DNA from 4 places in the Arthrobacter senegalensis genome. Region 2 is predicted to be linked to each of the others. Evidence: riboswitches for the same ligand, from Rfam matches in the RefSeq annotation. Region 2 holds a riboswitch; each other region holds the start of a gene.
The links. Region 2 has a riboswitch for S-adenosylmethionine ahead of AC5RVG_RS05300 (flavin reductase family protein). Riboswitches for the same ligand answer to the same signal wherever they lie in the genome.
Positions count from the first base shown of each region.

Region 1: linked by a shared signal. The riboswitch ahead of AC5RVG_RS07080 (methionine ABC transporter ATP-binding protein) and the one ahead of AC5RVG_RS05300 (flavin reductase family protein) in region 2 are both predicted to bind S-adenosylmethionine.
Region 3: linked by a shared signal. The riboswitch ahead of AC5RVG_RS07100 (acyl-CoA dehydrogenase family protein) and the one ahead of AC5RVG_RS05300 (flavin reductase family protein) in region 2 are both predicted to bind S-adenosylmethionine.
Region 4: linked by a shared signal. The riboswitch ahead of AC5RVG_RS13625 (bifunctional o-acetylhomoserine/o-acetylserine sulfhydrylase) and the one ahead of AC5RVG_RS05300 (flavin reductase family protein) in region 2 are both predicted to bind S-adenosylmethionine.

Region 1 covers NZ_JBNHGZ010000002.1:356,476-359,705, reverse strand. The annotation lists gene AC5RVG_RS07085 (LLM class flavin-dependent oxidoreductase) at 1-798, shown strand, start outside; SAM riboswitch class I at 871-962, shown strand; gene AC5RVG_RS07080 (methionine ABC transporter ATP-binding protein) at 1,076-2,134, shown strand; gene AC5RVG_RS07075 (methionine ABC transporter permease) at 2,131-2,823, shown strand; gene AC5RVG_RS07070 (MetQ/NlpA family ABC transporter substrate-binding protein) at 2,850-3,230, shown strand, end outside.
Region 2 covers NZ_JBNHGZ010000001.1:1,125,311-1,128,540, reverse strand. The annotation lists gene AC5RVG_RS05305 (aldo/keto reductase) at 1-935, shown strand, start outside; gene AC5RVG_RS05300 (flavin reductase family protein) at 985-1,491, opposite strand; SAM riboswitch class IV at 1,544-1,658, opposite strand; gene AC5RVG_RS05295 (prephenate dehydratase) at 1,821-2,690, opposite strand; gene AC5RVG_RS05290 (hypothetical protein) at 2,778-2,990, opposite strand.
Region 3 covers NZ_JBNHGZ010000002.1:363,492-366,721, forward strand. The annotation lists gene AC5RVG_RS07100 (acyl-CoA dehydrogenase family protein) at 87-1,325, opposite strand; SAM riboswitch class IV at 1,396-1,510, opposite strand; gene AC5RVG_RS07105 (zinc-binding dehydrogenase) at 1,805-2,761, shown strand; gene AC5RVG_RS07110 (CoA-binding protein) at 2,825-3,230, opposite strand, start outside.
Region 4 covers NZ_JBNHGZ010000004.1:144,539-147,768, reverse strand. The annotation lists gene AC5RVG_RS13635 (hypothetical protein) at 1-484, opposite strand, end outside; gene AC5RVG_RS13630 (VOC family protein) at 659-1,300, opposite strand; SAM riboswitch class IV at 1,528-1,642, shown strand; gene AC5RVG_RS13625 (bifunctional o-acetylhomoserine/o-acetylserine sulfhydrylase) at 1,710-3,035, shown strand; gene metX (homoserine O-acetyltransferase MetX) at 3,116-3,230, shown strand, end outside.

The sequences.
Region 1 (3,230 bases), on a different contig from region 2:
CAGCACGAGGGCAAGTACTTCAAGGTTCCCGGCATCGCGATCACCGAGCCGAGCCCGCAGCGCACCCCGGTCATCTTCCAGGCCGGGGCCTCCAAGCGCGGCACCGAGTTCGCCGCCGGGAACGCCGAGGCGGTGTTCGTGACCTGCCCGACCAAGGAGATGCTGGCCGCATCGGTGAAGAAGATCCGCGACGCCGTGGAGGCGGCCGGACGCGACCGCTACGACGTCCGCATCTACGCGATGCAGACCGTGGTGACCGGACCGGACGCCGCCGCCGCGCAGGCCAAATTCGAGGACTACAAGTCCTACGCAGACATCAACGGGGCGCTGGCGCTGATCTCCGGCTGGATGGGCGTGGATCTTTCCACCTACGGCCCGGATGACGTGATTGGCGAAAACGTGAAGTCCAACGCCATCCAGTCCTCCGTGGAGACCTTCCAGAAGGCCTCCGGCGACAGCGGCAAGCCGTGGACCATCCGCCAGCTCGCCGAATGGGTCGGCGTCGGCGGTTTCGGCCCGATCACCGTCGGCTCCGGCGAAGAGGTAGCCGCCAAGCTCGTGGAGTGGGTCGACGAGACCGACGTGGACGGGTTCAACCTGGCCTACGCGATCACCCCGGGCACCTTCGAGGACATCGTGGAATTCGTCGTGCCGGAACTGCAGAAGCTGGGCGCCTACCCCACGGAGTACGCGCCGGGGACCCTGCGCAACAAGCTCTTCGGCCGCGGCGACAAGCTGCCGGAGAACCACCGGGCCGCCGGCTTCCGCCTGCAGAACGCGCTGGCCCACCGGGCGTAGGCCCCGGCAGAACCATCTGAACAACGACGGCGGTGCGTCTCCCCTTCAGAGGGCGGGCACCGCCGTCGGCAAGAACCATCTAGAGCGGCCGAGAGATCTGGCTCGATGACGCCGCAGCAACCCCGGCAACTGCCGCACGGTGCTAACGCCAGAACCGATGGAGAACCCGGGCCGGGCCCGAACCGGCCGCGCCATGCCTGCGCGCCGTGATCGGCTGTGCCCGGGGCTCCCTGACCTTCAGGAGCAGCATGAAAAGATATGCCGCGGACGGCCCGCAATGATTGAAATCCGCAATCTGCACAAGAGCTACGACACTCGCCACGGGACGGTCGAGGTGCTCAAGGGCATCGACCTGACCATCGAGCAGGGGGCGATCACCGCCGTCGTCGGCCCTTCCGGCGCCGGCAAGACGACTCTCTCCCACTGCATTTCCCTGTTGGAAAAACCGACCTCCGGCCAGGTGCTGGTGGACGGCCGCGACCTCTCCGCCCTGTCCGGGCAGGCATTGCGCGGCGAACGCCGCGCCATCGGCACGATCTTCCAACACTCGGCCCTGCTGCGCCGGATGACGGTGGCGGAGAACGTGGCGCTGCCGCTGCGAAACCTCGGCGTGGTGCACGCTCAGATGGAGGACCGCGTGGCCGAACTGCTGGACCGGGTGGGCCTGCTGCACAAGGCCAACGCCTACCCGGGCCAACTGTCCGGCGGCCAAAAGCAACGGGTCGGCATTGCCCGGGCGCTGGCACTTCGCCCCCGGATCCTGCTCTCCGACGAATCGACGTCGGGCCTGGACCCGGAGTCCACCCAGCAGATCCTGGACCTGCTGGACGACGTGCGCAACGAACTGGGGTTGTCGGTCATCCTGATCACCCATGAGATGGACGTGGTGCGCCACGTCGCCGATCAGGTGGCCGTTCTCTCCGGCGGCCGCGTCGCGGAATACGGGCCGATCGGCGCCCTGGTGGCCGACCCGGCCTCCGCGGCCGGCCGCCAACTGCTGCCAATCCGGGCCCTCCCGCTGCCGGCCGGCTTCGACTACGCGCTGTCCGTTTCCTATCGGCACGGGCCGGTGGACCCGGAGTGGATGACCCGCCTGTCCACCGGCCTGGGCGTGCGCGTGGCGCTGCTCGGCGGTTCGGTGGAAGCCCATGGTGAAGCGGTGCTGGGCCGCGCCGACATCGGTCTTGCTGGTCGCCCGGAGGCCGAGGTCCGCGCCTACTTGGCCGGCCTGGGCTTGACCGCAGAGGCACGCCACCGTGCCGATTCCGCGGCGGAAACGCCGCCGACGGACGCGGATGGATATGCAAGGAACGAGAAAATCGAGGTGCGCGCATGAGGCCCGCAGAAACCGCCGCCGTCGGACTGGACACGCCCTGGGCGGACCTGCCCGCGCTGCTGCTGCCGGCCTACGGCGAAACCTGGGCGATGGTCGGCATCGTGATGGTCATGGTGATCCTGGTCGGCGGCGCCACGGGCGTGCTGCTGTACAACACGGACAGCCGCGGGCTGTTCCCCCGGCCGCGCCTGCACGGAACGCTCAGCTGGCTCGTCAACATGGGCCGCTCGCTCCCGTTCCTGGTGCTGATGGCCGCCATCATCCCGCTGACCAAGTGGGTCACCGGAACGACCATCGGCATCGCGGCGGCCGTGGTCCCGATGACTCTGGCCGGCATTCCGTTTTTCGCCCGGCTGGTGCAGAACGCACTCAACGATCTGCCGCGCGAGAACATGGCCGTCGGGCTGGTCACGGGCAGTTCCACCGGGCAGATCATCCGGCAGACGCAGCTGCGCGAGGCCCTGCCGGGCCTTACGTCTGCGGTCACGCTCAACACCATTTCGATGATCGAATACTCGGCCATCGCAGGGACCATCGGCGCCGGCGGCATCGGCTACCTGGCCGTCACCTACGGCTACCAACGGTTCGACACCCACGTCATGGCGGCCACCATCGTTGTCCTGATCATCACGGTGCAGCTGGTGCAGTTTGCCGGCGACCGAATCTCCCGCGCGCTGCTGCGCCCTTAGCAACCGACCAACAGGAGCATCACATCATGAGCACCTCTTCCGCCGGGTCCGGCCACGACCACGGCTTCACTCTGCGCAAACGGACCACCGCCCTGCCGTGGAGCATTGCCGCCCTTGCCGCCGTCGTCGCACTGGTCCTGGGGCTGCTGCTGGTGCAGCAGCAGTCCCGGCCGGCCGTCGCGGCATCCGGCAGCGAGGTCACCTCGCCGCTGAAAGTCCACTTTGAACCGGCGATGGCGGGCGAGGAGAAGATCCTGAAGTTCGTCGCCGAGGAAATCGCCCCCGACTACGGCGTGGAGATCGAGGCAGTGGGCCTCCAGGATCCGGTTCAGGCCAATCGTGCGGTGGCCGATGGGCAGTTCCACGCCACCATCTTCGCGCACCAGTGGTACATGCAGCAGTCCGCC
Region 2 (3,230 bases):
GGGGGAGCGGGCCGCTGGAAGCGGCCGATGTGGCGGCCGCGCACGCGGCCGTGGCGGCGGCGCTGGAGGCCGGGATCACGACGTTCGACCACGCCGACATCTACGCCCACGGCAAGGCCGAGGCCGCGTTCGGGCGGGTGTTGGCCGGAAGTCCCGAGCTGCGCGACTCGATCCGGCTGCAGGGCAAATGCGGCATCCGGCTGCCGGCCCCCGGCATGGTCGGGCACTACGACTCCTCGCGGAAAGCCATCCTGACCCGCACCGACGAGAGCCTGCGCCGGCTGCACACCGATCACCTGGATACGCTGCTGATCCACCGGCCCGATCCGCTGACGCCGGCCGAAGAGATCGCCGCGGCGTTCAACGAGCTTCGGATGGCCGGGAAGGTCCGCCGCCTTGGTGTCTCGAACATGTCCGGCGAACAGATGCGCTGGCTGCAGTCGGCGCTGGATGAACCGCTGGCGGTGAACCAGCTGGAAATGAGCCTGTACCGACGCGACTGGCTGGAGTCAGGGGTGCTGGTGAACCACCCGGAGGGACCGGGGATCAGCTTCCCGCACGGCACCTTGGAATACTGCGCCGCCCACGGGGTGGAGCTGCAGGCCTGGGGAGCGCTGGCCCAGGGCCGGTACAGCGGGCGTGCGGCAGCGGAGGCCGCGACACCGGATGCTTCCGCGCCCGCGGATGCCTCTCCCCCGGCGGATCAAGCAGCGGCAGCCCTGGTCACGGAACTTGCCCGGGACAAGGGGTGCCCGCCCGAGGCCGTGGTGCTGGGCTGGCTGCTGCGGCATCCGGCAGGCATCCGGCCGGTCGTCGGTACCAGCAGCCCGGACCGGATCCGGGCCTGTGCCGAGGCGGAAGCGGTTGGAGCATCGATGACCCGCGAGGAGTGGTACTCCCTGTGGGTGGCGGCCCGAGGCAGGCCGCTGCCTTAGCTGCCCGCGCCCGGCCCCGCAGCTGCGGGCGGGGCCGGGACCATGCGTCCTAGACGAAGGCCGGCTGTTCCAACCGGCGGAACGCGGAATCGTGGAAGACCAGGGGCTCGTGGGTGCCGTCGTGCGTGGACAGTCCGTGCACCTGCAGCAGCACGACGTGGTGGTCCCCGGCCGGGACTTCCTGGTGCACCGAGCAGTCCAGCCAGAGCGCCGCGTCGTTGAGGAAAAGCGCGCCGTCGTCGGTGCCGTGCAGGCTCAGGCCGGCAAAGCGGTCACCGGTCCTGGACGCGATCTGGCGGCAGACGCCGTCGTGCCCGGTGCCGAGCACCGAGACGCCGATCCGGTTGGCCCGCCGGACCAGCGGCCAGGTCCGTGAGGTGTTTTGCACGGCGAACATCACCAGCGGCGGCTCGAGGGAGACGCCCACGGTGAACGAGGAGGCGACGATGCCCTGCGGCTCGCCGTCGACGGTCGCGCACAGCGCCGCGATGCCCGAGGGGAACCGGCCGAAGGCGGAGCGCAACGTGTGGGGGGTCAGGTCATGGTGTAGCGACATGGCGTCCTTGGGGCTTGGGCGCATCCGCTGCGGCCGAGCTGCTGCGGGTGGATACGCGTACTTGCCTGCCGACATCCCCGGCGGGCCGAATCATCACCTGGAGCACCCCGCTACGGTAGAGGGTTGCCGGCCAACCAGCCAGGGCTGTGAAGTTGGCGCTCTTGATTCGTCTCCACGCTAAGAGCGGGGAAGGGCCTGGGTCAAACGCCGGTAACAGTTCGTCAAATGCAGCGTTTTACTCCCGGGCCACGCGAGGTGGCTGCTGCCCGACGGGCGGCCGTGCGACGGCTGCTGCCCCGAAGGCTACTGTCCGACTGCTGGCGCCACGGCTACTGCGCGGCGGCGCCCGGGCGCACGGTCTGCTGCCGGAACGGATGCGCCGGGTAGACGCCCAGGATGCGGATTTCGGTGGTGAAGAAGTCCAGTTCCTCGAAGGCGTGGACCATGGCCGGATCGTCCGGGTGGCCTTCGACGTCCACCATGAACATGGTGGCGGCAAACTCGCCGCCCACCATGTAGCTCTCCAACCGGGTCATGTTGATGCCGTTGGTGGCGAAACCGCCCAGCGCCTTGTACAGCGCGGACGGCACGTTCCGCACGCGGAACACGAAGCTGGTCACGGCCGGACCGGGAAGTTCCTCGCGGGACGGGACCGGCCGGCGGTCGGCCAGCACCACGAACCGTGTGGTGTTCGTCGGATCGTCTTCGACCTTTTCCGCGAAAACCTCCAGGCCGTAGAGTTCGGCGGCCATCGGCGGCGCCAGGGAGACCTTGGTCGGGTCCTTCCATTCGGCCACCTCCCGGGCCGAACCGGCGGTGTCGCCGGCGATGACCGGAGTGAGCCCGAGCCTGCGGATCAGCTTGCGGCACTGGCCCAAAGCATGGATGTGGCTGTGCACCTCCCGGGCCTGCTCCACGGTGGCCCCGCGTACGCCCAGCAGGCTGAAACGGATGGGCAGGAAGAATTCCTCCACGATCTGCAGGGTGGTCTTCGGCAGCAGGGCGTGGATGTCCGCCACCCGCCCGGCGATCGAGTTGTCGATGGGGATCATGGCCAGTTCCGCCTCGCCGCCGGTGACGGCAGCGAACGCATCCTCGAAGCTGGCACACGGCACCGCTTCCCAACCGGGGCGCACTTCCAGGCAAGCCATGTGGGAGTTCGAGCCGGGTTCACCTTGGTACGCAATCGCTGGAGCCATGGGCGAAATTATCCCACCGGGGCGGGCCGGCGCTTCATTCCGGGCAACCGGGCGGCGTCATATAACCGGGACCGGCCCGCCAACCGCTTAGTACAGATGCGATTCCTGGGTGATGCCGTAGGGCACGTCGTCGCTCAGCTCCACCGTAAACTGCCCGGGGCCGGTGCGAGTGACCAAGATGCCGCAATCGCCGTCGATGGCGGCGAGCTTTTGCAACTCTTCGACCGCAGCATTCAGGAGATCGTGCGCTTCGGAAGCCGTCTGTGCGGTCAACGACTTGGTAGCCAGGGAAGTGGCCATGGTTCTGCCTTTCGTGGCCGGAGGTTTCCGCGCAGGAGAAACGCGGGATGGAAGCTTCCGGCCGGAACGAGCCTGCCATGCGGAACGGTGCATGGAACTTTACATTCTGCCATCCCAGATGACATCAGATGAATTTCGCACCGGCGTGGCGTGCGCCACACCCGGCGTGGCGGCGTGGTGCTGTGGACCGGTGCAGGCGGGCCCCCCCCCCCGCGGATGCAGGGAGCCGTCGGGGGGAGG
Region 3 (3,230 bases), on a different contig from region 2:
GGGGCAGCGGTGATGGGCCCGCGGATGGCGGGCAGTCATGAGGCGACCCGCGGGCTGCGGGCAGGGTGGGCGGCGTCCTGCTCCGCTCAGGTGTAGAGCGAAATCGGCTGGACGTCGCCGAGCAGGTAGTTGGCGCCGACCTCGACCTTCTTGTAGTCGACCGGGTCGTGCAGGGTGTGCGTGCGGATGTTGCGCCAGAAAATGTCCAGCCCGACCTCGGTTTTCGCGGAGGACGAGCCGGTGGTCTCGAAGATGCGGTTCGCCACGTCCACCCCCACCTCGGTGGACACGACCTTGAGCCTCGCAATCTCGAGCGCGAGGTCCGCCCGGGCTTCCGCGCTCAGCTGCGCGCCGGCGGCGATAACAGCGTCGAACCTGGCGTTCGTCCGGTCGGCCAGGGCCTCCACCGCGGCAACCCGCGACACCAGCTCGCCGTAGACCCGCTGGGTCAGCGGGTCCTGGGCATACGTCTCCTGCGTGCTGAGGAACCAGGAGTTCCGGCGCGCCAGCGTGATCCGGCGTCCGCGGTCCAGCGCCCCCTGCGCGATGCCCAGGTAGAGGTTGCCGAAGGCAAGCTGGATGTACGGGGTAACCAGCGTGGAGAAAGGCTCCTCCCCTACCTCGCCGATGATGTCCGCTTCGGTGACCTGCACGCCGTCGTACTTCACCGAACCACTGGCCGAGAGCCGCTGGCCGAGCGCATCCCAGTCCCCGAGGTATCCGATGCCCGTTCGGTCATGCTCCAGCGCGAGGGCCAGGAACTTGCCCCGCTCGGGTCCGGCCGCGATCACGGCATTGACCAGAATGGCGTCGCCGACGGAAGCGCCGGTGGAGAAGTGCTTGGTGCCGTTCAGCCGGAAGCCGTCGCCGTCGGGAACCAGTTCCAGATTCGGGTCCACCGGGTTCACGGAGTCGCCCCAGGACCAGCGGCCCCGCGCGGAGCGGCGGAGCAGTCGTTCCTGGACCTGCGCATCACCGTAGAACACGACGGCGCCCAGGTTGGCGTAGTGGTAACCGAGTATTTGCGCAATCGACGCGTCCGTGCGGGCCAGGATGCGCACGGCGTGCAGCGCGCTCTCCCAGTGCCCGCCCTCGCCGCCCCATTCGGCCGGGATAATCAGGTTGAGCAGGCCCGAGTTGCGCAGCAGCTCCACCTCGGCGTGCGGGTCGGCGTTGCGTCGGTCGCGCTCCAGCACGTCCGCGGCCAGCGCGGCGGCAACGCCTTCGGCTACTTGCTGCCATCGGGCCAGTTCCTCGGCGGTAGCCTGTCCGGCCCACGGGGCTCGGCGGGTTTGCGGGTTGTTGGCGGTCACGACGGCGGTCATGTTGGCTCCTCACGGCGGGGCTCCCATCCGGCGGCGCAGCAACCGTCACGGTTGGGGCGCAGCCCGGAGGGGGCCGTACTTGCCGGGCACGGTGTTGTGCGCGGCCGGATCCTCATCTGGGGCACCCCGCTACGGGAGAGGGTTGCCGCCCAACCAGCCAGAGCTTGTCGTTGGGACTCTTGATCTCGGAGTCGAGTATGCCGGGGCCGCTCCGGCGCAGGGAAGCACATGACAGGCCATGACATTCTGCTGCCGTTTGTTACGGAAACCGCTTCTGATGACGACGAGGGCCCGTCGCCCCAGCCGGCTCCGGGGGCTGGGGCCGGCAGGCTTCCGCCCGGCGCATTGAGCCGTGCGCATTCCTCTGCGCGGCTGTCCCCTACTGGCCTGGTTACGAGGGGACTACCGTGGAGGTGCACTGCCAATATGGCCGGGCCGGGACGGGCACCGTCCGCTGGCCGTCGTACGGGAGGTTCATCATGAAGGCATGGCAATTTGTCGGCACGAAGAAGCCGCTGGAGCTTAATGAGGTTCAGGAACCCCACGCTGGCCCCGGTGAAGTGGTCGTCGACGTCAAGGCGTCGGGGGTCTGTCACTCGGACGTCTCGACGCTCGATGATCCGGGATGGATGGCGCTGTTCCAGCACGGCCTGCCCCGCACCATGGGCCATGAATCCGCTGGCGTTATCAGCGAGGTCGGCGAGGGCATGGACCATTGGAAGATTGGCGACCGCGTAGGCCTCTCTCCGGTGATGTCGGACGGGGACGCATTGGGTTACGGGAAGTGGGATGGAGGCTTCGCCGCCAAGCTTCGCGCGACCGACGACAATCTCGTCGCCCTGCCCGACGAAGTGCCGTTCGACCTCGGCGCGATGGCGACCGACGCCGGCTTGACCGCCTACCATGCCATGATGGCGGTCGGCGGGGCGAAGAACGGCATGAAGGTCGGTGTCATCGGCCTGGGCGGACTGGGCTACATCGGTGCACGCTGTGCCGCGTTGGTCGGCGCCGAGGTGTACGGCGCCGAGGTCAATCCGGAAACCCAGAAACTGGCCGACGAGATCGGATTGGCTGGCGTCGGCGCCTCGATCGAAGAGTTCAAGGACAAGAACCTGGAGCTGATCGTGGACTACGCCGGCTTCGGCACCACGACCTCGGCCGCCATCGAAACCCTCGCTGAGTTCGGCACCTTGGTTCAGGTGGGCATGGGCCGGTTGGAATCGACCATCAATACCTACCCGATCATCATCAACCAGCTCTCCATCAGGGGCTCAAAGTCCGGTACCAAGGAGGATCTTGCCGGCATCTACGAGCTTATGAAGAGTGGCCAGCTCAAACCACCCATGAACCACATCAAGCATGCCGACATTCCCGGCGCAATCGACAAGCTTCGCGAGGGAGGTGTCGTCGGCCGCTTCATTGCTGTGTACGAGTGATGCGGGGACTCGAGGCGGCCGTCCGAAGGCGGGGCAGGGCTGACCGCAGCCCGTGAGCGGCTGTTATAAACCGAAGCGCGGGGCCTCGATGGCCGGGCAGGTATCCATGACGACGTCCAGCCCGGCCGCCTTGGCCTTTTCCGCGGCGGCTTCGTCGATCACGCCCAGCTGGAGCCACACCGCCTTGGCACCGACTTCGATGGCCTGGTCCACCACCGGGCCGACCTTCTGCGAGTTCACGAAGCAGTCCACCACGTCGATCTCGCCGGGAATGTCCCCGAGCTTTTGGTAACCGGTCAGGCCGAGGACGTCGTCGCCCTGCAGGTTGACGGGGACGACTTCCATGTCCAGCTGGTCCATCAGGTACCGGGAGATGCGCATGGCCACCCGGTGCGGGTTCGTGGACAGGCCGACGACGGCCCAGCGGCCGGGGGTTTCCAGCAGCCGCCGGACGACTTCAGGGTCATTC
Region 4 (3,230 bases), on a different contig from region 2:
CGGGAAGGCCGAGGTGGCGGTCCACGCGAAGCGCATGGTCCATTGCGGGAACGGCCTCAGCGAAGGGACTATGCGCCGCCAAATCGACAACGGTTTGTGCCCGGGAAGTGATCAGGTAGCCGTTGCGGCTAACGAGGGGTTCCAAAAGTTCCCTGCGATGCCACCGGATTCCGCCACGGGACCGACCATGCGTGCCGTTGTAAGCCAACAAGTCCACGTCCAGAGAGCGGCCGATTACCGGAAGTCCCCACACCGCCGCCGCAGAGCGCTGGACAAGGACTCTGTCGGTGCGTCCGGTGCCGACGGCGGCCTCTATGTGCAGGCGCTGCTGCTCCCACCATGGCAACCGCGAGTATTCCCCGGCGGCCGCATACACGCCGCGCCGCAAGCGGACCAATTGTTCTTCCGCAGCTTGTCGGGCGACATCCCGGCGTCCTGGACCACACTTCTCCAGGTCCCTCACATAGATCAGTTTCACGTCCATACGGGACAGCCTCGGCGACCTCATGGCGGTCGGGCACGCGGGGAGGAGCTGTGTGGAAAAACGCTGCCCTGCAGGTCGATCTGGAGGGCTTGTGAACGCAAAAGCTCCGTTTCGGGCGTCTGCTCCTTCTATAACGCGGAGCGGACGCCCGAAACGGAGCGATGCCGGGAGAACTTAGAGTTCGACGATCCCGTTGGCGGTTTCAAAGCGGACGGACAGGATGCCCGGCGTACCGTTGGGTGCCGTCCAAGCGACCTTGACGTCGTCCAGCAGGCCGTCGACCGGCGTGCCCAGCCAGTCCGCCACCCGCTCGGAAGAGCCGGCGATGGTCAGGCCGATCAGCTTGACCGTGGCGGGGCGGGCGTTGGACGGGTGCAGCGGTTCGGTGCCGTCATCCCAGCGCAACATGTAGGGCACCTGCGGGTCGGCGATGAGGCCCTTGATCCCGATCTGCTGCCAGCTCAGTTCCTGCCCATCCGGGAACTTGCGGTTGCCGGGAACCGCGTGGCGGCCCAGCCGTTCTTCGAACGGGGTCAGGTCGTCGACCGCCACGCACCAGCCCATCCAGCCGCCGCCGGCTTCCGACCGCGCCCGCACGGCTTGGCCAAAGGGGGCCTTGTCGGAAGCGGGGTGGTCGAGCACCTCCACGACCTCCAGGTAATGGTGGTCGGTGAGGGGGAAGATCATATTGCGGGTGCCGAAGCGGGGGTGAACCCCGCCCTTGACGGCGTCGATGCCCAGGGCTTTGGAGATCCGCTCTGAGGTGGCAGCCAGACCGTCGGGTTCAGCGGCATAAGAAACATGGTCGAAGCGCATGGCATTATCTTGGCACTTTGTGAACCCGCTCTCGACTTAGGGTGACCTAAGTCACTCAATTTGCGGCTCGTGTGGAACGCGCCGTTCCGGACAGCAATTCCGCCTCCCCGGCGCGCGCCGGCAACAGTGACCAAGCGGACTGTCGGAGAGACGGTCCCGAGACGGGTGCCCAGTCATAAGGTGTCATATTGTTGCGGCCGCCGGCTTGTCTGCGGAGACTGGAGGCAGGTCATGAGTGCCAGCGCAAAACCCCGGTTTGCTGGCCGGCAACCCTCCAACCGCGGTGGGGTGCCCCGGGTGAAGACCAGGCAGCCGCCATAAGGCGGTGCGCAAGCGCGGGTCACACCCGGGACAGACATGCCGGCACGGCCGGATCCCGGATGGCCCCTTCCAGTGAAGGAGTTGCACCATGTCCAACGCCGATTGGTCCTTTGAAACCCGTCAGATCCACGCAGGGCAGGAGCCGGACGCCGCCACGGGCGCCCGCGCACTGCCGATCTACCAGACCACGTCGTTCGTGTTCCCCAGCGCGCAGAGCGCGGCCGACCGGTTCGCCCTGTCCGAACTGGCACCCATCTACACCAGGATCGGCAACCCCACCCAGGAAGCGGTCGAGACGCGGATCGCCAACCTGGAGGGCGGCGTCGGCGCCCTGCTGCTTGCTTCGGGCCAGGCCGCGTCGACGTTCTCCATCCTCAACCTGGCCGAGGCCGGCGACCACATCGTGGCCAGCCCCAGCCTGTACGGCGGCACCTACAACCTGCTGCGCACCACGCTGCCCAAGTTCGGCATCGAGGTCACTTTCGTCGAGGATCCGGACAACCTGCAGCAGTGGCGCGATGCCGTCAAGCCGAATACCAAGGCGTTCTTCGGCGAGGTCGTCTCCAACCCGCGCCAGGACGTGCTGGACCTGGAGTCGGTCAGCGCCATCGCCCACGAAAACGGCGTGCCGCTGATCGTTGACAACACCTTGTCCACCCCGTACCTGATCCGCCCGATCGAGTGGGGGGCCGACATCGTGCTCCACTCGGCCACCAAGTACCTCGGCGGCCACGGGACGGCGATCGGCGGCGTGATCGTCGACGCCGGCACGTTCGATTTCGCCGCCGACCCCGAAAAGTTCCCCGGGTTCAACACGCCGGACGACACCTACAACGGGCTGGTCTTCGCCCGCGACCTCGGCGTCAACGGCGCTCTGGGCGCCAACCTGGCCTACATCCTCAAGGCCCGGGTGCAGTTGCTGCGCGACCTGGGGTCCGCCATCTCGCCGTTCAATGCCTTCCTGATTGCCCAAGGGCTGGAGACGCTGAGCCTGCGCGTGGAGCGGCATGTGGCCAACGCTCAGAGGGTGGCCGAATTCCTGGAAGAGCACGACGACGTTGCCTCCGTCGCGTACCTCGGCCTGCCCTCCAGCCCCTGGTATGAGCGCGGCCGCAAGTACGGCCCGAAGGGGACCGGCGCCATCGTCGCGTTCGAAATCAAGGGCGGCATCGAGGCCGGAAAGCGCTTCGTGGACGGCCTTGAACTGCACTCGCACGTGGCCAACCTGGGCGATGTGCGCTCGCTGGTGATCCACCCGGCGTCGACCACCCATGCCCAACTCTCGGCCGCGGAACGGGTCGCAGCCGGGGTGACCGACGGTCTGGTCCGGCTGTCGGTAGGCATCGAGAACGTCAACGACATCATCGCCGACCTGGAGGCCGGTTTCCGCGCCGCCAAGGGTGCGGACGACTAGGCAAGCAGGTAGAGCGCAGCGTGACGATAGTGCAACCGCAGGAACTGGTGGAACAGGCAACCGACGGCATCCTGCGCCGGATGCCGGTTGGTGCGCTGGAGCTGGAAGCCGGCGGCTATCTGCCCGAGGTGGTCCTCGGCTTTGAGACCTGGGGCACCCTGAATGCGGACGCGTCCAACGCCGTCCTGATCCAGC